Regions from separate parts of the Buttiauxella noackiae genome, predicted to be linked through region 2. Evidence: predicted binding sites of a transcription regulator. Region 2 holds the regulator's gene; the other holds the start of a gene.

Region 1 (10,994 bases), on a different contig from region 2:
ATGGTTTCCACAGTATCCTGCGCAATGCCCGTATCCTGCCCGCCATAAAGCCCAAGCACTGGCGCATTCAAATTGACTGCAATGTCTACAGGGTGATGCGGAGAATTTAATGTCTTTTCGCCCACTAATTTGCCATACCAGGCCACGGCCGATTTCAACTGCGGATTATGTGCGGCATACAGCCAGGTTATTCGGCCACCCCAACAAAACCCCGTCATCATCAAACGATGTGCATCACCACCGTTTCTTGCCGCCCAATTGGCGACGTGATCCAGATCCGCTAGCACCTGTGCATCGGGCACTTTTGAAACCAGCTCGCTGAACAAGGTAGGGATATCGGCATAATCATTAGGATCACCCTGGCGGAAATAGAGCTCTGGCGCGATTGCCAGGTATCCTTCCAGCGCCAGGCGACGGCAGACATCGCGAATATGCTCATGCACGCCGAAAATTTCCTGCACTACAATCACGATGGGTAAGGGGCCAGCAGCATCTTTTGGCCTGGCGTGATAAGCAGGCATGTTTTCGCCCTGCGTAGGAATTGAGGTTTCCCCTGCATGAATAGCATCATCTGGGGTATGCAATGCGGTTGAAGCAAGAGGGGAGGCCGCTGGCGCAAAATGCCCGCCCGGTGATTTATCTATATGTTCTTCTTTCATTGGCATTCTCCTTACCAGAAATAGCGCATTGCGATAACTATAGCTTTTCCCCGTTATTCTTCGAGTTGCTGGTGGATTGTTTGGTTGCTCTCATCTCAATATCAGAACGATGAACGCCACCCCTTTAAATGTGATTTTCATCACTATTGCAGTTGAAAATAATGTAACTTGTTTGATTCAAAGTGAAATGCGTCACGAAATTCTTTGCGGGGGTTCTGTACAGTACCCCCATAGCAATGTAAGCCAACCTATTCAACGCAGGAGTCTGTTATGTCCAAGTCTGATGTTTTTCACCTCGGCCTCACTAAAAGCGATCTGCAAGGGGCAACACTTGCCATCGTCCCGGGCGATCCAGAGCGAGTTGAAAAAATCGCTGTGCTGATGGACAAGCCGGTCAAATTGGCTGCCCACCGTGAATTTACTACCTGGCGTGCTGAGTTAGATGGCAAGCCAGTTATCGTCTGTTCCACCGGTATCGGTGGTCCATCAACCTCTATCGCGGTTGAAGAGCTGGCACAGCTGGGGATTCGTACTTTCCTGCGTATCGGGACGACCGGTGCCATCCAGCCACATATCAATGTTGGTGATGTTCTGGTGACAACGGCTTCTGTGCGCCTTGATGGTGCCAGCTTGCACTTTGCACCAATGGAATATCCAGCCGTTGCTGACTTCGCCTGTACTACCGCACTGGTTGAAGCCGCGAAATCTATCGGCGCGACCACACACATTGGTGTGACCGCATCTTCCGATACCTTCTACCCAGGCCAGGAGCGTTACGACACCTTCTCAGGACGCGTAGTTAACCGCTACAAAGGCTCCATGGAAGAGTGGCAGCAGATGGGCGTGATGAACTACGAAATGGAATCCGCGACACTTCTGACCATGTGTGCAAGTCAGGGGTTGCGTGCGGGTATGGTTGCAGGCGTGATTGTGAACCGTACTCAGCAAGAAATTCCTAACGCTGAAACGATGAAGAAAACCGAAAGCCACGCAGTGAAAATCGTTGTAGAAGCAGCTCGTCGCCTAATCTAATTCCGCTAAAGCCGGCGCAAGCCGGCTTATTTTTATGCTTTGCGTAATGCCTCGCAGTAAACTCCTTTTCATCTGGACATTTATACAGCACAATTTTATTTTGCTGGTGTCTGGCATGGCTTGTGGGAGTGACTGTGGATATTTCTATTTTATTCGGGCTCGGTATTGCGCTGGTTGGTGTTCTGACTGGCTGGCTGCTGGCAAGTTTGCGGGCAGCACAGCGGCAATCCGCACTGCATGAAGAACAACGAGAAATCTACGGCGAATTGACTGCCGCCCGGCAGGAGTTACAGCAAAATCAGCACTGGAAGGATGAGTGCGAGCAACTCAACCGTGAATTGCGTACTCAGCTTGAAATTAACAGTGCCCAGGAAGCAGATATCCGCGAACTCTCCACGCTTCTGGAACAAACCCGCCTTAATGCCGATGATAAACATCGTCAGATGCTCAATAGTGAACAGCGCCTGAGCGAACAGTTTGAAAACCTCGCCAACCGTATTTTTGAGCAAAGTGGCCGCAAAGTTGAAGAACAAAACCGCCAGAGTCTGAACGGCTTACTTTCCCCTTTGCGTGAACAACTGGATGGCTTTCGCCGCCAGGTTCAGGAAAGTTTTGGGCAGGAAGCTCGCGAGCGCCACACGCTAACCCACGAAATTCGTAACCTTCAGCAGCTTAATGCTCAAATGGCGCAAGAGGCGCTGAACCTTACTAAAGCGCTGAAAGGGGACAATAAAACGCAGGGCAACTGGGGTGAAGTTGTATTAACGCGTGTTCTGGAGGCATCCGGTTTACGCGAAGGTTATGAATACGAAACCCAGGTGAATATTCAGCTAGAAAATAATAGCCGCATGCAGCCTGATGTGATCGTGCGTTTGCCGCAAGGTAAAGACGTGGTGATCGACGCCAAGATGACGCTGGTGGCCTATGAGCGTTACTACAATGGTGACGACGAATTAACTCGTGAAAGCGCACTCAACGAACACATTGCTGCGGTACGTAACCATATCCGCATGCTTGGCCGTAAAGATTACCAACAGTTGCCTGGGCTACGTTCACTGGATTATGTGCTGATGTTTATTCCTGTAGAGCCTGCATTTTTACTGGCTATCGATCGCCAGCCGGAACTGATCAGCGAAGCCCTCAAAAATAACATCATGCTGGTTAGCCCGACCACTTTGCTGGTGGCGCTACGAACAGTTGCCAATTTGTGGCGTTACGAGCACCAAAGCCGGAATGCGCAACAAATTGCCGAACGCGCCAGCCGCCTGTATGACAAAATGCGCCTCTTTGTTGATGATATGTCGGCAATTGGTCAAAGCCTGGATAAAGCGCAGGATAACTACCGGCAGGCTATGAAAAAACTCGCTACCGGACGCGGAAATATTCTGCTCCAGGCCGATGCATTTCGTGGCCTTGGTGTTGAGGTTAAACGTGAGATTAATCCAGATTTAGTCGAGCAGGCCAGACTTGAAGACGGCGATAACACCGAGCGCCATGAGTATGAAAACGACGAAGAAAACAACGCAGAAAACAGTTTAGAAGATCGACGCATCGTAGGTGAGCGTTAAGCGCTGCCTAAGCTCGCGGCTTGAAGCATAGGGCTTTAGGCCTCATTCTGTTACACTTCACAAACATTTTTTGGATAAGCAGGCATCGAGATGGTTGAAGAATCCCAGGAAACAACACACTTTGGCTTCCGCACTGTAGCGAAGGAACAAAAGGCCGATATGGTCGCTCATGTGTTCCATTCTGTAGCGGCAAAATACGACGTGATGAATGACCTGATGTCATTCGGCATCCATCGTATCTGGAAGCGTTTTACCATTGATTGCAGTGGTGTTCGCCGTGGTCAGCGTGTACTGGATTTGGCCGGCGGGACTGGCGATTTGACCGCGAAGTTTTCCCGTCTGGTTGGCGAAACAGGCGAAGTGGTTCTTGCGGATATCAACGATTCCATGCTGAAAATGGGCCGTGAAAAACTACGCAACATCGGTGTGGTTGGCAACGTGAACTATGTTCAGGCTAACGCTGAAGCTTTGCCATTCCCGGATAACTTTTTTGATTGCATCACTATCTCTTTCGGCCTGCGTAATGTGACAGACAAAGAGAAAGCACTGCGTTCGATGTACCGCGTGTTAAAACCAGGTGGCCGCCTGCTGGTGCTGGAATTCTCCAAACCAATTATCGAACCACTGAGCAAAGCTTACGATGCATACTCCTTCCACATTTTACCGCGTATCGGTGAAATTGTTGCGCAGGATGCAGAAAGCTACCGCTACCTGGCTGAGTCTATTCGCATGCATCCTGATCAAGAAACATTGAAAGCGATGATGGAAGATACTGGCTTTGAAAATACCACCTATTTCAACCTGACCGCTGGCGTAGTTGCTCTGCACCGTGGCTATAAATTCTGACAGGGAGTTCGTGATGCCTTTTACGCCGCTAATGACTGCCGGAATTGAAAATATCCTTAATACTTTTCTCTGGCGCGATCGGGGACTGAAAGCGGCACGTCAGCGCTTAGTGGGTAAGGTGTTGCGTCTTGAACTCAAAGAGTTTTCATCGCCTATCGTTTTGGTCTTTAGCGAACAGCAAATTGATGTCTTAGCCCAGTGGGAAGGCGAAGCCGATTGCCTGGTGATCACAGGGCTTAGCACCTTGCCAAAACTACGCGACAGGCAGCAGCTTACTGCGCTAATTCGCAGCGGTGAATTGGAAGTACAAGGCGATCTTCAGGTGGTCCAGAATTGGGTTGCTTTGACGGATCTTGCCGAATTTGACCCAGCCGAACTGTTAGCTCCGTATATTGGCGATATTGCCGCCGAAGGTATCAGCAAGGTTATCCGTGGTGGCGGTAAGTTATTCAAAAAAGGATTTACTCGTAATCAGCAATACCTGTCAGAAGCCATTACGGAAGAGTGGAAAATGGCACCGGGATCGCTTGAGGTTGCATGGTTTGCTGAGGAAACGGCAGCAGTCGAAAGGAATGTTGACGCACTCATCGCGCGACTGAACAAACTGGAGAACAAATGACGCCTGGAGAAATTCGTCGCCTCTATTTCATTGTCCGCACTTTTCTTAGTTATGGTCTGGATGAACTGATACCTCGTGTCCGCATTACACTGCCATTACGTATCTGGCGGCGTATGCTGTTCTGGATGCCAAACCGCCATAAAGAAAAACTTCTGGGTGAGCGTTTACGTCTGGCTTTACAAGAGCTTGGCCCGGTGTGGATCAAGTTTGGGCAGATGCTTTCTACACGTCGTGACTTGTTCCCGCCGCAAATTGCCGATCAACTGGCTATGTTGCAGGATCGCGTTGCACCGTTTGACGGAGCATTAGCTAAAAAACAAATCGAACAAGCGATGGGAGGGCTTCCTGTAGAAGCCTGGTTTGACGATTTTGAAATCAAGCCGCTCGCGTCAGCTTCCATTGCACAGGTCCATACCGCTCGTCTGAAAGAGAATGGGCGAGAAGTGGTTATCAAAGTTATTCGTCCGGATATTCTGCCGATCATCAAAGCGGATATGAAACTCATCTATCGTCTCGCACGATGGGTGCCGCGTTTGCTGCCTGATGGCCGCCGTTTGCGCCCGCTTGAAGTTGTACGCGAATATGAGAAGACCTTAATTGATGAGCTAAATTTGCTGCGCGAGTCGGCAAACGCCATTCAGTTGCGCCGCAATTTTGAAGGCAGTTCGATGTTGTATGTGCCGGAAGTGTTCTCAGACTATTGCAGTCAGGACATGATGGTGATGGAGCGAATTTACGGTATTCCGGTTTCTGATATTGCGATGCTGCATCAGCAAGGTACCAATATGAAACTGTTGGCAGAACGCGGAGTGCAGGTCTTCTTCACTCAGGTGTTCCGTGACAGCTTCTTCCATGCCGATATGCACCCAGGCAATATCTTTGTCAGTTACGACCATCCAGAAGACCCGCAATACATTGGTATCGACTGCGGCATTGTGGGTTCGCTCAATAAAGAAGATAAGCGCTATCTGGCAGAAAACTTTATCGCCTTCTTTAATCGCGATTATCGTAAAGTCGCTGAACTGCATGTGGATTCAGGTTGGGTACCGCCAGACACCAATGTCGAAGACTTCGAATTTGCCATTCGTACCGTTTGCGAGCCTATCTTTGAAAAGCCATTAGCGGAAATTTCCTTTGGCCATGTGCTGCTGAACCTGTTCAATACGGCACGTCGCTTTAATATGGAAGTTCAGCCACAGCTTGTTTTACTGCAAAAGACGCTACTTTACGTTGAAGGGCTTGGAAGGCAGCTTTATCCGCAACTGGATTTATGGAAAACCGCCAAACCTTTCCTGGAAGATTGGATCAAAGATCAGGTGGGGATTCCTGCACTTATCCGTTCTTTTAAAGAAAAAGCACCGTTCTGGATAGAAAAAATGCCAGAATTGCCAGAATTGATGTACGACAGTTTGCGCCAGGGTAAACAATTACAGCACAGTGTTGATAAAATAACGCGAGATTTGCAACGCAATCAGGTACGTCAATCGCAATCGCGCTATTTGTTTGGTATTGGCGCTACGCTGATGTTAAGCGGGACTTTATTATTGATTAATAAACCAGAATGGGAATTTATGCCTGCCTGGTTGATGGCCGGGGGTATTGTGACCTGGTTGATCGGCTGGCGGCGCTCAACCTGAGTTGTTTTTAATCGTTTTTAACAGACAACGTGCGGTACAATACAGGCCGTAATCTATTCATCACTGTGATTTGAGGCAACATTATGGGTGGTATCAGTATTTGGCAATTGTTGATCATTGCCGTGATCGTCGTTCTGCTTTTCGGCACCAAGAAACTGGGTTCTATCGGTTCTGATTTGGGCGCATCCATCAAAGGCTTTAAAAAGGCCATGAGCGATGATGAAGATAAAGAGAAAGATAAATCCGTTCAGGATGCTGATTTCACAGCGAAAACGCTTGCAGATAAGCAGCCTGGCGAAGTGAAAAAAGACGAAGCAAAGAGCAACGATAAAGAGCAGGTGTAAACCGTGTTCGATATTGGTTTCAGTGAGTTGCTGCTGGTATTCGTGATTGGCCTGATTGTCCTCGGGCCACAACGTTTGCCTGTGGCAGTTAAAACGGTTGTCGGTTGGGTTCGCGCTTTGCGTTCGCTCGCGGCAACTGTGCAAAATGAACTGGTTCAGGAACTGAAAATCCAGGAGTTGCAAGACAGCCTTAAGAAGGTTGAAAAAGCGAGCATGGATAATCTCACTCCGGAGCTAAAAGCATCAATGGATGAGCTGCGTCAAGCCGCTGAGTCAATGAAGCGCTCGTATACTCATGAACCTGAAAAGGGGAGCGACGAGGCTCATACTATTCATAACCCATTGATAAAAGATGCCGAGGATATGCACGACGGCGTGACACCAGCCACTGCTGCACACCAGGCCAGTGCGCCCGATCAGGCTCCTGCCGTTGAGTCTGAAACAGTTCCTGCACCTGTGGCAGTTTCTGACGAGTTGATCCAGCCTCAGATTAAACCCGTGGCAGAACCAGTCAAAATACCAGCGTCTTCTCAACCTTCGAGTGATAAACAGTAAACATGGCCGTAGAAGATACCCAACCGCTTATCAGCCATCTGATTGAGCTACGCAAGCGACTGTTAAATAGCATTATCGCTGTGCTGGTGATTTTCCTGGCACTGGTTTACTTTGCCAATGACATTTACCAAATCGTCTCCGCACCGCTTATCAGCCAGATGCCGATAGGCTCGACGATGATTGCCACCGATGTCGCATCACCGTTTTTTGCGCCAATTAAACTGACGATTTATGTCTCGGTTTTCCTGTCAGCACCGGTCATTCTTTATCAAATCTGGGCGTTTATTGCGCCTGCGCTTTATAAACACGAGCGCAAACTGGTTATGCCACTGCTGTTCTCCAGCACGATGCTGTTTTATATCGGCATCGCTTTTGCCTATTTCGTGGTGTTCCCGCTAGCGTTTGGGTTCCTGACGAAAACCGCGCCTATAGGCGTCGTGATGTCTACTGACATAACGAAATACCTCGATTTTGTCATGGCATTGTTTATGGCATTTGGTGTGGCGTTTGAAGTACCGGTGGCGATTATTCTTTTGTGCTGGATGGGTGTAACCAGCCCGGAAGCGTTAAAGAAAAAGCGCCCGTACATTCTGGTTGGTGCATTTGTGGTTGGCATGCTGTTGACTCCGCCAGATGTCTTCTCGCAAACACTGCTGGCAATTCCGATGTACTGCCTGTTTGAAGTCGGTGTGTTCTTCTCTCGTTTCTATGTCGGTAAAGGACGTAGAAGAGGTGAAGAAGACCCGGAAGATGCTCCAGAAGCAGAAGACCAACACTCTAATAAAGAGTCATAATTTCAGGCCGCCCATCAGGGCGGTCGTCGTTTGGAAGGCGCTATGTTTGATATCGGTGTAAATCTTACCAGCTCACAGTTTGCGAAAGACCACGCAGAGGTTGTCGCTCGCGCGCATTCAGCGGGAGTCAGTGGCATGTTGCTGACCGGTACGAATCTGCATGAAAGTCAGCAGGCTTTGTTACTGGCGCAACAGTATCAAGGATGTTGGTCCACGGCTGGCGTTCACCCTCATGATGCCAGCCAGTGGCAAGACGAAACGGCAGAGGCCATTCGCAAACTTGCTGGTGCCTCTGAAGTGGTTGCAATCGGCGAGTGTGGCCTGGATTTCAACCGTAATTTCTCAACACCTGCTGAACAAGAGCGTGCTTTTACCGCACAACTGGTCCTTGCGGCTGACCTGATGATGCCGGTATTTTTACATTGCCGTGAAGCACACGAACGCTTTATTGCTCTGCTTGACCCCTGGCTCGATAAATTGCCTGGTGTGGTGCTGCACTGCTTTACCGGTACAGAAAATGAAGCTCGTGAGTGTCTGGCACGTGGACTTTTTATTGGCGTGACCGGTTGGGTGTGCGATGAGCGCCGTGGCCTTGAACTACGTGAGTTGTTACCCGTGATTCCCGCAAATCAACTGTTGCTGGAAACCGATGCCCCCTATTTGTTACCGCGGGATCTAAAACCAAAACCTGCTTCCCGCCGGAACGAACCCTGCTACTTGCCACATATCCTGAACAAGGTGGCCCAATGGCGTGGAGAAGATCCTGCCTGGCTTGCGCAAGTAACAGATGACAATGCCCGCCGTCTTTTCCGGCTGGCTTAATTCAGGAGAAAGTAAATGAGCTATGCATTTCCAGGTACGTTTCCTGGCCGCCGTATGCGCCGCGTCCGTCGCCATGATTTCAGCCGTCGCCTTGTGGCAGAGAATCAACTAACGGTTAACGACCTGATCTACCCTGTTTTTGTGATGGAAGGTCAGAATCGTCAGGAAGAAGTGGCGTCAATGCCGGGCGTTTACCGTATGACTATCGATTTGCTGCTCAAAGAAGCGGAAGCCGTTGCGAAGCTAGGTGTACCGGTGCTGTCCCTGTTCCCGGTCATCGAGAGCGCAGGAAAGTCTCTGCATGCTGAAGAAGCTTATAATCCGAATGGTCTGGTTCAGCGTGCGGTTCGTGCCCTGAAAGATGCCGTGCCGGAATTGGGTCTGCTGACTGACGTTGCGCTTGATCCGTATACCACTCACGGTCAGGATGGCGTGATTGATGCAGACGGTTACGTTATTAACGACATTACGCGTGAAATTCTGGTGCGTCAGGCGCTGTCTCATGCAGAAGCCGGGGCTGAAATCATCGCGCCAAGCGATATGATGGATGGTCGTATCGGGGCGATTCGCGATCAGCTTGAGCTGGATGGTTTTGTGAATACCCAGATTATGTCTTATGCCGCGAAATACGCATCCTGCTATTACGGCCCGTTCCGTGACGCAATTGGTTCATCCGGCAACTTGAAAGGTGGCAATAAAAAGACCTATCAGATGGACCCGGCCAATGGCGATGAAGCGTTGCAAGAAGTTGCGCAGGATCTGCAAGAAGGTGCTGATATGGTGATGGTGAAACCAGGTATGCCGTATCTGGATGTGGTTCGCCGCGTGAAAGACACCTTTGGCGTGCCGACTTTCGCCTACCAGGTTTCTGGTGAATATGCGATGCATATGGCCGCAATCCAGAACGGTTGGTTGGCAGAAAAACCGGCTATCATGGAATCGTTGCTGTGCTTTAAACGCGCTGGGGCAGATGGCGTGCTGACGTACTTCTCGAAGCGTGTAGCGCAGTGGCTACACGATGAGCAAATGCAGCGCTAGAGTCAAATGTAGGGCCAGTCATCGCTGGCCTTTTTTATGTCTTTTTGAAATCCGTATTCTTCACGCTCTGCATCACTTGTTTATTCAACAAGTTGAGCAGCAGCATAGAGCGGGCTTCTCCGTCTGGTTCGCTAAAAATCGCCTCCAGGCCTTCGAACGCCCCTTCGGTTATCACCACGCGATCACCTTCGTACGGCGTATCCGGGTCCAGAACGTTCTCTGGGGTGTGGTTGATGAGCTGCTCAATCACATCACTCGGTACAGTAGCCGGCAGGCTGCCGAAACGAACGAAATGGCTCACACCGCGAGTGGAGTTTATGGTTGTAGTATGAATATTTTCAGGGTCAAACCGGACAAACATATAGTTTGGGAATAATGGTTCATCGACCGCAGTGCGTTTGCCTCGAACGATCTTTTCAATTTTGATCATCGGGGTAAGGCAATTCACTTCCTGACGCTCGAGATGCTCTTGCGCCCGTAGTAATTGACCTCGTTTGCAGTACAACAAATACCAGGATTCCATAGTTTCTCTTTTCCTCATTAACCGAGGAAGAATAGCAAAAGGCCGTTATCAGGGATAGACGGCTCAGGTATAACCAATCACTGATTGGTCATCAGATAAGCATTTACGCGTTATTAACAAAAATACAGCATGCTGTGCATGAAGCCCGTATAATGAGCGCCAAATCCTGACTACGATTAATTGCATGAAATACCACGACCTACGCGACTTTCTGGAACTACTCGAACAACGCGGTGAGCTAAAGCGTATCGCAATGCCAGTCGACCCGTACCTGGAAATGACTGAAATTGCCGATCGTACTTTGCGCGCCAATGGTCCTGCGCTGCTTTTTGAGAACCCTAAAGGGTACGACATGCCAGTGTTGTGCAACCTGTTTGGCACACCAAAGCGTGTCGCGATGGGGATGGGGCAGGAAGATGTGTCGGCGCTACGCGAAGTGGGTAAGTTACTGGCCTTCCTGAAAGAGCCGGAGCCACCGAAAGGTTTCCGCGACTTGTTCGATAAGCTGCCACAGTTTAAACAAGTCCTGAATATGCCGACTAAGCGGCTGCGTAACG
Region 2 (10,994 bases):
GCTCTTGCGCCAGTTTCGCGCAAATAGCCAGTGCAGCCGGATCGCTACCCCCTAATTGCAGCGCGATAGGGTGCTCGTCTTCGCTGTACGCCAGATAGTCTCCTTTGCCATGAATAATCGCACCGGTTGTCACCATTTCGGTGTACAGCAGTGTCTGACTTGATAACTGACGCAAAAAATAACGGCAGTGGCGGTCGGTCCAGTCAAGCATCGGTGCAATAGAGAAACGATGTGGCTGGAAAGGAGTCTGGTTAGTTTGTGAGGACATAGGCGCTGGCATTTACGGGCTACGGTTAAAAAAGGGTCGCTACTATAGCATAAAGCAGCGTCGGGACACCCGCTCGTCCCGACGGCTAAATTTATCAGAAGGTCACGCTAAGCTGCGCTCCGGCACCCCACGTCTGGTCTTCGCCGTACAATCCCATTAAATCAACATGAACACGATTAAATGGCGCAAAACCAACGCCGCCGGTAAAGACGTTGCTGTCGTTTGATTTGACGTCGGCACGATAACCCGCACGCACGGCAAGCCAGGACAGCGGAGTAATTTCCGCCCCCACGCCTACGTACTGCGAGTTTTCTTCGCTTTTGAAACCTTTGGTTTCGGTGAGATCGCCATCGGCGCTAAGGGTGATGAGATCGTTATGCCAGGCCACACCCGCCGTCACTAATGGACGAATCTGGTATGTGTCTTTGTAGTTCGTTGTCTCACCGGTTCTGCCATTGGTGATCAGAATATCTTTGGTATCAATGTCACGCGAAATCAGGTTCTGGCCGCTCAGACCGACCGTCCAATTTTCGCCGAGATCGGCCGCCAGGCCCGCATCCACGTTAAAACCGGTATCATCATTGCGGTAGCGACTATTGTTCCAGTCATCGCTGTTGTAGGAATAAATCGAAGTGGTGTAGTTATACAACCAGGTTTTTTGCAGCTTAGGCGTAACACCTACGGAAACCGGCACTCCGCCAAGATCAAATTGCTTCGCCATCGCCACGCCGTAATCAGAGACGATTGCCGCACGGCCAGAAGCGGTAGAGTTCAGATTGCTGGTAATAACATCGGAGCCATTAACAGCTGCGTCCAGTGCAACGCTCCGGGCCACAGCCCTGGAGTCTGCGATACTATTGAGATAATCAATATCTTGCTGATCAATTGAAGAGTTGACGTGTGCACGCGCATAAGCCTTCGCGACAAAAGCCACCGACAGCACATCGTTTGGGATACTTACGGCGATGCTGGCACCTGCTTTTGCATTCGCCGTTTTGCCTTTCAGGTCTTCAAGCTCACCCGCCAAATCACCCGCAGCCCCCTGAAGCTGATTGAGCGAACCATTTGGGTTAAAAAGGATATCCTGCAGGGTAAGATCGTCTATAACATCTTTGTATTGATTGACCTTATCGCTAATATCATCAATCTGATCCTGCAGATTATCTTTATCGGTAATTTGTGCACTCACAGACGGCAGAATCACCGTCACAGTATCGTCCTGCTTAGCCTTAGCCAGCAGTGCGGGGTTCGTAAGCACCCCACTTCCGTAGCTCGCGGAAGCGACACCCGTTCCACCCATTGCATCACTTCGAGCTTCAGACCAGGTGCCCGCCGCAGAAGCGTGATTTGCCATAAATAAAGATGCGGCGCTAAACGCCGCCAAAGTTTTCAATTTTTTCATTCACCACACGTCCGTCTGTTAATCAGATGTAATTACTGCCCCTGCCAGTTATGACTGAACAGAGGCGGACTATTGCTGTGAATAAAAGGCTGAAAAGTGGGCTGTTTCGCCCATCGGAATCCCGTTTCTATCCTTCAGGATTATGAGTTCAAAATTTCCATGCAAACTTATTTATAGTTTACCGTTCGGTTTTCGTGAAGGCTGACCGTCATGTGGACCGAAAAATTGCGGGGGGTGATCAATCCAGCGATCCTGACGCTGTGCGGCATAGCTTGCGTTTAGTGGGTAATAAATTCGGTTCTCAGCTTTGTTTGCCTCCCCCACAATCAGCAGCCGGACTTCATGCTCGGTGTTGTTGATAAAGGTATGGCATATGCCTGTTCCTGCCGGGAAACCAACGCTATCGCCAGGCTCAAGTGGGTAAAGGTGCCCGTTAATCCACACCTGTGGATGCCCTTCGAGCACATAAGCAAACTCTTCTTCGCTGCTTTCGGCATGAGGATAAGATGTGCGACGACCAGGTAGCAGGCGCTCATGATGAATTCCCAGACGATTAAGACCCAGCTTGCGGGCCAGCGGTGCGCCAATAGAAAACCGTTCTGCACTGTCTGGATAAGTCGAATCATCGTCACCTTCTATTTCCTTCCAGTGGCGAATGCAATCAGGTTTATTCATAACAAACTCCGGGATAGTCATCTCAAAAGGTTGTGGCTAAGCGCACCACTCGGCGTTTTTTGTGCGTTGTGATAAAGTGTAGGGCTAATCTACGGGGGAATACTGATGGACATCACGACTTCACAAAACGTGTTAGCGCAGGCTGAAAAACTATGCGAGCTGCGTAATGTGCGCCTGACACCACAACGTCTTGAAGTATTGCGTTTGCTGACTCAGCAAGCTGGTGCTATCAGTGCTTATGATTTGCTGGATTTACTGCGTGCCAGCGAACCGCAAGCTAAACCTCCGACAGTGTATCGTGCACTCGATTTTCTGCTCGAACAAGGTTTTATACACCGTGTAGAGTCCACCAACAGCTATGTGTTGTGCAATCTTATCGATCAGCCAATTCACTCATCTGCAATGTTTATTTGTGACCGATGTGGTGCGGTGAAGGAACGTAGTGCGGAAGGTGTGGAAGATATCATGCACCAACTGGCTGCCCAACTAGGATTTGCTTTGCATCATAATGTTATTGAGGCACATGGTTTATGCAGCGCGTGTGCAGAAGTAGAAGCTTGTAGCCATCCTGATGCTTGCGGGCATGATCACTCAATTCAATCGAAGAAAAAGTCGCGCTAAACAGCGTTGATTTGAAAGGAAGGGAAAGGAACGGTACCTCCATGTACCTGGGCGGGTAGCCTATGAGATTTCACACATCTGAGAGTTGCTGATTACCAGCGGTACTTGTTATGTGTTTCCCACTCACCGACTTCTTTCTCTGCCTGATCCTTCTGGTATCCATAGCGTTCCTGGATTTTACCGACTAGCTGATCGCGTTTGCCTTCGATGACAGTCATATCATCATCAGTCAGCTTGCCCCATTTCTCTTTTACTGTGCCTTTGAACTGTTTCCAGTTACCGCCGATTTCGTCTTTATTCATATTAATATCCTCATCGTATCGGTTAAGAACTGCTAAATAATTACCAACGTCCATTGTGTTGCCGTTCGACTAACACCCACTATCTGCTGGACGTGATAATAATTGTAGCCAAGGATATGGCAGTATGGATAAAACTAAGAATCTTTAACCACATGGCTTAAATTTGTACATTGGTAAACCAACTATTTTGCCGCCAGTGGCGACGCCAAATCCACCCCAAAGACAAGCCTCGTAGTGCCAGAAACACCGCGATGGATAGCCACAAGCCGTGATTGCCTAAATATGGAACCGTGAAGAGCGTTAGCCCGAAACCCAGAGCGGCAACCGCCATGCTATTTCGCATCTCAGCGCCTCTTGTCGCGCCAATAAACATCCCATCCAGCAAGTAGCACCAGACACCGACTACGGGTAACACAATCTGCCAGTGGAGATAGCGATCGGCCTGGAGCTGTAATTGGGGAATGGACGTCAGAAGAGAAACAATTTGCTCACCAAACAGGGCATACACAAGGGCAAACATCAGCGCGACCAAACCCGCCTGGCGACAAGCCGCACCCCAGACCTCGAGTAATTGACCGCGATTTTTTGCACCATAGGCTTGCCCGGAATGGGCTTCGACGGCATAGGCAAAACCATCAAGCGCATAAGCGGTAAACGTCAGAAGCGTCATCAACACCGCATTGACGGCTACGATTTCGCTGCCCAGGCGCGCACCGAATATAGTCACTGAGGCGAAACAAACCTGTAGCAGCAGCGAGCGCAACATGATGTCCCGATTGAGCGCCAGCAAGCGGCGAACATTGCCACGCCACGAGTTTTTGAGCATCTCAAAGCTGATACCCCGTAACCCCATCACCTTTTTCACCATCAGCAATCCGATGATAAATGTCGCGTATTCAGCAGTGACAGTCGCAAGCGCCGCCCCCTGAACATCCATATGCAACCCCATCACCAGCCACACATCCAGTACGATATTCAGGACATTGCCGACAACCAGCAAGATAACCGGAGCTCGCGCGTACTGAACACCTAACAACCATCCCAGTAAAACGAGGTTTGCAAGCGAGGCTGGCGCACTCAGCCAGCGGATTTCAAGAAAGCGTTGCGCTTGTACGAGCACATCCTGATTGCCGCCGACAATTTGTAAAGCGAGTGAAATGAGGGGATCACGCAGTAAGACAATTGCCACCCCAGCCCCTAGTGCCAGTAATAATGGCTGCACTAGTGCACGAGCTAACGCTGAGGGATTATTGGCTCCAAAAGCCTGCGCAGTTAACCCTGTGGTACTCATTCGCAAAAACAGCAGCAACATAAACAGGAAGCTGGTTGCTGTCGCACCAATGGCAACACCGCCCAGATAAACAGGGCTATCCAGATGACCAATAACAGCCGTATCGACAAGGCCAAGCAGCGGGACGGTAATGTTGGAGAAAATCATGGGTAAAGCGAGGCGCCAGAGCGCACGATCCGCCGTGGAGAATAATTGCATGACCTCTCCTGAAGGAGATCAAAGAGAATTAAGACGGTGATGCGCACTCTAAATGCGCATCACCTGAAGAGATTTTACAGCCAGTCGCCGTTGCGAATAACCCCAACAGCCAGCCCTTCAATAGAGAAGTTATGCTCACGCAGGTCAACTACAATCGGTTCAAACTCACTGTTTTCTGGCAGCAAATGAACGGTATTGCCCTGTTGTTTTAGACGTTTAACGGTAACTTCATCGTCGATACGCGCGACAACAACCTGGCCATTACGCACATCCTGTGTTTTATGAACCGCAAGCAGATCGCCATCCATAATGCCGATGTCTTTCATCGACATACCGCTGACGCGCAGCAAAAAGTCAGCATTCGGTTTAAACAGTGATGGGTCGACCTGATAATGGCCTTCGATGTGTTGCTGTGCCAGGAGTGGCTCACCTGCAGCAACACGCCCAACCAGCGGAATACCGGAGACTTCTTCCACCAGCAAACGGATGCCGCGTGAGGCACCAGAAACAATCTCAAGCACACCTTTACGGGCAAGTGCTTTTAAATGCTCTTCAGCGGCGTTCGGAGAACGGAACCCCAGACGTTGAGCAATCTCGGCACGAGTCGGTGGCATGCCGGTCTGGCTGATATGATCCCGAATAAGATCAAACACCTCTTGCTGCCTGGTAGTTAACGCTTTCATTCCGCCCCCTGGGTGTTTATACAGTTATGCTGTGAGTATATACAGTCAAAGGTCAATTTGGAACCATAAATTAAGCAAAAAACCAGGCACTTAACTATTCTGGAAAGATCACCGCAAATGCGACCAAAGCAGCGTGACCCAGGTAATTACCGCGAGGATAATTGCGATTAATACAGCGGCCGAGCCCATATCTTTGGCGCGTCCTGAAAGCTCGTGATAATCAGTGCCAACACGGTCGACAAGGGCCTCAATAGCGCTATTGAGAATCTCAACAATCATGACCAACACGACTGAACCGATAAGTAGAATACGGGTGATAGGATCGACATCTAACCAACATGCGATGGCAATGGCGATAACGGCAGAAACGCCTTCCTGGCGGAACGCTGCTTCATTGATCCAGGCAGCTTTAAGCCCTTTCCAGGAATAGCCTGCGGCTTTGATGATACGGGTAAGTCCAGTGGTACTGCTCGCCATTTTGGGAAACCTTTTCAAATTATTTGCATCAATGCTTGTCAAAATTATAACGCCACAGAAATCTGGGTGAGATTCTGATATTCTTGCGGCGAATTTGCATCATTAACCTGAGGCTTTACATCGTTTATGTCAGGCTGGCCAAGAATCTACTACAAATTACTTAATTTACCATTAGGCGTTCTGGTAAAGAGCAAGTCCATTCCGGCTGATCCACAAGCCGAACTGGGCTTAGATCCCACACGCCCAATAATGTACGTTCTGCCTTATAACTCAAAGGCGGACTTATTAACCCTGCGCGCACAATGCCTCGCGCACAACTTGCCCGACCCTCTCGAACCGTTAGAGATCGACGGTGCGGTATTGCCGCGCTATGTCTTTATCCATGGCGGTCCGCGCGTGTTCACCTATTACACGCCAAAAGAAGAGTCGATCAAGCTGTTCCATGATTATCTCGACTTACACCGCAGCAATCCAAATCTGGATGTGCAGATGGTGCCGGTATCGGTGATGTTTGGCCGCTCTCCGGGCCGCGAAAAAGGCGAAGTTAATCCGCCATTGAAAATGCTTAACGGCATTCAGAAATTTTTCGCAGTCTCGTGGCTTGGGCGCGACAGCTTTGTGCGTTTCTCTGCACCAGTTTCGCTACGCCAGATGGCAACCGATCACGGTACAGACAAAAAAATCGCCCAAAAACTGGCACGCGTGGCGCGTATGCACTTTGCTCGCCAGCGTTTAGCGACTGTTGGCCCGCGTCTGCCGGTACGTCAGGATCTGTTTAATAAGCTTCTGGCCTCAAAAGCTATTGCCCGTGCAGTAGAAGATGAAGCGCGCAGCAAGAAAATCTCCCATGAAAAAGCGCAGCAAAATGCTGTTGCCTTAATGGAAGAGATTGCGGCGAACTTCTCTTATGAAGCCGTTCGTCTAACCGACCGTGTGTTAGGTCTGACGTGGAACCGTTTGTACCAGGGCATTAACGTTCATAACGCTGAGCGTGTGCGCCAACTGGCTCATGACGGCCATGAGATTGTCTATGTGCCCTGCCACCGCAGCCACATGGACTACATGCTTCTGTCTTACGTGCTCTATCACCAGGGGCTTGTTCCTCCGCACATTGCGGCGGGTATCAACCTGAATTTCTGGCCAGCAGGCCCGATCTTCCGCCGCCTGGGCGCGTTCTTTATTCGTCGTACCTTTAAGGGCAGCAAACTCTACTCCACCGTGTTCCGTGAATATCTTGGTGAGCTGTTCAGCCGTGGATATTCCGTTGAATACTTTGTGGAAGGTGGCCGTTCTCGTACCGGCCGTTTGCTTGACCCGAAAACCGGTACGCTGTCGATGACCATTCAGGCCATGCTGCGCGGCGGTACTCGTCCAATTACATTGGTGCCGATTTACATTGGCTACGAGCATGTAATGGAAGTGGGGACTTACGCGAAAGAACTGCGCGGTGCGACCAAAGAAAAAGAGAGCTTCATGCAGATGGTGCGTGGGCTGAGCAAGCTGCGTAACCTCGGCCAGGGCTATGTTAACTTCGGCGAACCAATGCCGTTGATGACATTCCTCAACCAGCGAGTGCCTGAGTGGCGTGATTCAATCGACCCGATTGAAGCCATCCGCCCGGCATGGTTAACGCCAACGGTTAATGAAATTGCTGCCGAACTGATGGTGCGTATTAACAATGCAGGCGCGGCAAACGCCATGAACCTGTGTTGTACCGCGCTACTGGCATCACGCCAGCGTTCACTGACTCGCGAACAACTAACCGAACAGCTCAACTGCTACCTGAGCCTGTTGCGTAATGTGCCCTATTCACCGGACGCTACCGCACCAGATCAGCCTGCAGAAGCGCTAATCGAACACGCGTTGCAGATGAATAAGTTTGAAGTAGAGAAAGATACAATTGGTGACATCATCATTCTGCCGCGTGAGCAGGCAGTGCTGATGACTTACTACCGTAACAACATCCTGCATATGCTGGTGTTGCCTTCTCTGCTGGCTGCAATTATCACGCAGCATCGCCACATTTCTCGTAGCGAGCTACTGCGTCAGGTCGAGCTTCTCTACCCAATGCTGAAGGCTGAGCTGTTCCTGCGTTGGGAAAAAGCTGAGCTTGCCGGTGAAATTGAGGTACTGCTCAACGAGTTTGTACGTCAGGAACTGGTTACGCTGACTGACGATGAAGTGCTGATTAACCCGGCTCGTTCCCGCACCATGCAGCTCCTGGCCGCAGGCGTGCGCGAAACACTGCAACGTTACGCCATTACTTTCTGGCTGCTGAGCGCGAATCCATCCATCAACCGTGGGACGCTGGAGCGCGAAAGCCGCACCGTCGCCCAACGTTTGTCGGTATTACATGGGATTAACGCGCCGGAGTTCTTTGATAAAGCCGTGTTCACCTCGCTGGTACTCACCTTGCGCGATGAAGGCTATATCAGCGATACCGGAGATGCAGAGCCAACCGAAACCATGAAGGTCTACCAGATGCTGGCAGAGCTGATTATGCCGGATGTGCGTTTGACGATTGAGAGTGCGACGTCGCAGGCTGCGACCGAGTAAGAAAATCTGGCGGATGGCGCGATTGCTTATTAGCCCTACGGTTCTATTTGTAGGGCGGATAAACAAAGTGTCATCCGCCATTTAGTTTCTTATACCGAAGCGAATTCTAGATGCAGGTAGGCGGCAATCGAATGAATCCCGATGAGCTTACTCAGTCAGTGATTCGGGTCAATGAGAGCAACCAACCCCTGCAACCTGAAGGACGATGGGAGATATATCAGAGGTGTATGTAACTCAACACCAACCCGATAAACAATACCAGGCCCACATAGTTATTGTTCAGAAAAGCTTTAAAACAAGCATCGCGGTCACGATTCGCCGTCAGTCGTTGTTGATGGACGAAGAGCATCCCCGCCAGCGCTATAGACCAGTAGAACGCCCCACCTAATCCGTTTAACCAGCCAATCACCGCCAACAACACCATCACCGTAAACTGCAAAATACCGATAATCAGGTTGTCGTAGCGGCCAAATAAGATCGCTGTGGATTTAATGCCGATTTTCAGATCATCATCGCGGTCAACCATTGCGTACTGCGTGTCATAAGCCACAGCCCAGCAAATATTGGTTAAAAACATCAGCCAACAACTAAGTGGAACAGACTCGCTCACTGCGGCAAATGCCATCGGTATTGACCAGCCAAATGCGGCCCCTAGCACCACTTGCGGCAAATGAGTGTAGCGCTTCATAAACGGGTAAACCCATGCCAGCGCTAACCCCGCCACCGATAATAAAATCGTCATGGTATTCAGCGTCAGTACCAGTAAAAACGAGAGCACTACCAGTACCGCAAATAAGATACGTGCTTCTTTCTCGCTTACCGCCCCGCTCGGCAATGGCCTGTGCGCCGTGCGTTTCACGTGCCCATCAAATTTGCGGTCAGCGTAGTCATTTACCACGCAACCCGCAGCGCGCATCATCCAGACTCCGGCTATAAACACGCATAAAATAGTTAGCGGAGGCACGCCCGGTGTCGCAAGCCACAGCGCCCATAGTGTGGGCCATAACAACAAAAGCGAGCCAATCGGCTTATCAAGCCGCATCAGACGTTGATACGCCTGCCATTTACCCTGTTTCAGACTCCACTCCATTATTTTTCCTCTCGATACAACGGAGATGCAGGAAGGAATAACTCGGTCAACACCAGTGGTTTTCCGGCTAATCTCAGGCGGGAACGACGCCCCCATAGCTCCGAACTGCGGCCAATCTCAATAAAATCCCGTGTCAGGGAAGATGAACTAAACAGATAGCGTCCAAGCGGCGTGGTTCCGAGCCTTTGTAAAGCAAGCTCTGGTCCTTCAAGGGTTGACTCAGGCACCACCGTGCGCCCCAAAAGCCAGGGCTCATCGTCACCGCAAAGCACAACTTCGCGCAACCAATAACGGCCAGACTCCGGCAACATATCAGCTTCAGGAAGAACGACATGTGATTCGAAAAAACCTTCACGCACAATGCGGGCAGTAACTTTGGAACAATACTGCTCAAAACGTTTGGTCATTGAGTCTTCAAGCAACAGCCAGTCAAGGAGTGACGCACTCAACCCTTCTGGAATCGCAGCTTCAAAACGTAAGGCGCGCAGTGGCGAAAGCGCGTCAGACATGGGAATTTCTCCGAAACAAAACCGGCAGTCATTGTAACGCAGAATAGGTAGAGGGTGGCAGGCAAAAGCACAACATCGGTTTAACAATACTGGGCAGTGATAAATCAATCCTTCTAAATCATTCGACTTGAATCAAGGCGGCAAGGGAAAAACAAATCTGTCGGGAACAGATTTGAACAGCGCGCTGGCCCGCAGGGTGAGCCTCACGATGAGGCTCATCTATCCCAGGGATCTTACTCAAGTAAGTGACCTGGGTTTGTGAGTGCAGCCAACGCAGACTCAGCTCGAAGGATGACGAAGGAAAAAAAAGGTGCGCATAAACATGCGCACCAAACTTCAAACATCAGCACTGCGGGGAAACCATCACCCCTTGCCTTTTACACTGCTGATAAAGGTTTTACGGGCGCTAGTCGATCCCAGGCGTTCGGCTTCATCCAACAGTTTAAGGGCTTTATCAACATCACCTTTCGCAACTGCATCTTTGATAGCCTGGTTGAAGTAACTCTCTGTATCGCTAAGTACAGGTTCTTTTTTCGCGGCAGGAGCTGGGGCCGGAGCTGCAACCGCAGCAGGTGCTACATAAGTTGCGGCTGGCGCTGCGGTGTTCCCGACTGTGACCGGTCCAGGGCCTGAGGAACCAAACAATGGGCCGACCAGTACGCTTGATGCCGAAGAAGTTTTAACTTTAATCTTCAGAGTCCCATCAGTGCCATGGCGGGCAATTGGGTCTGGAATATCCGGAACCGCATTACCCGTGCCTTTCGCATAGGCTTTGGCCGGATCGATCATTGTCGTAGTTTGTTGGGTGTCTTTATTGGTGGTAAAGACCAGTAAATAGAGTTTTTGTTGTCCCAGAGCTGGCGTTAATTTCAGGGTACCTTCAAGGCGATCAGCCGACATTACGCCGGGTTCCTGATAGGTG

Evidence for each region. Region 2 encodes LexA, which represses DNA repair genes until DNA is damaged. Its sites were predicted from a motif close to TNCTGTATGTACATACAGNA; they were not measured.
Region 1: rmuC (DNA recombination protein RmuC) is a predicted target of LexA. The motif match lies at 1,762-1,781, and genes of this name have one in related genera.

The regions. Positions count from the first base shown of each region.
Region 1 is NZ_JPRU01000008.1:11,255-22,248, reverse strand. It holds gene IX31_RS21215 (dienelactone hydrolase family protein) at 1-659, opposite strand, end outside; gene udp (uridine phosphorylase) at 930-1,691, shown strand; gene rmuC (DNA recombination protein RmuC) at 1,826-3,259, shown strand; gene ubiE (bifunctional demethylmenaquinone methyltransferase/2-methoxy-6-polyprenyl-1,4-benzoquinol methylase UbiE) at 3,350-4,105, shown strand; gene ubiJ (ubiquinone biosynthesis protein UbiJ) at 4,119-4,724, shown strand; gene ubiB (ubiquinone biosynthesis regulatory protein kinase UbiB) at 4,721-6,361, shown strand; gene tatA (Sec-independent protein translocase subunit TatA) at 6,445-6,705, shown strand; gene tatB (Sec-independent protein translocase protein TatB) at 6,709-7,260, shown strand; gene tatC (Sec-independent protein translocase subunit TatC) at 7,263-8,054, shown strand; gene tatD (3'-5' ssDNA/RNA exonuclease TatD) at 8,097-8,876, shown strand; gene hemB (porphobilinogen synthase) at 8,892-9,914, shown strand; gene rfaH (transcription/translation regulatory transformer protein RfaH) at 9,949-10,437, opposite strand; gene ubiD (4-hydroxy-3-polyprenylbenzoate decarboxylase) at 10,613-10,994, shown strand, end outside.
Region 2 is NZ_JPRU01000001.1:1,840,237-1,851,230, forward strand. It holds gene dusA (tRNA dihydrouridine(20/20a) synthase DusA) at 1-268, opposite strand, end outside; gene IX31_RS08310 (conjugal transfer protein TraF) at 363-1,670, opposite strand; gene IX31_RS08315 (cupin domain-containing protein) at 1,842-2,345, opposite strand; gene zur (zinc uptake transcriptional repressor Zur) at 2,451-2,966, shown strand; gene IX31_RS08325 (CsbD family protein) at 3,059-3,268, opposite strand; gene dinF (MATE family efflux transporter DinF) at 3,426-4,757, opposite strand; gene lexA (transcriptional repressor LexA) at 4,832-5,440, opposite strand; gene IX31_RS08340 (diacylglycerol kinase) at 5,549-5,917, opposite strand; gene plsB (glycerol-3-phosphate 1-O-acyltransferase PlsB) at 6,044-8,473, shown strand; gene ubiA (4-hydroxybenzoate octaprenyltransferase) at 8,691-9,563, opposite strand; gene ubiC (chorismate lyase) at 9,563-10,072, opposite strand; gene malM (maltose operon protein MalM) at 10,436-10,994, opposite strand, start outside.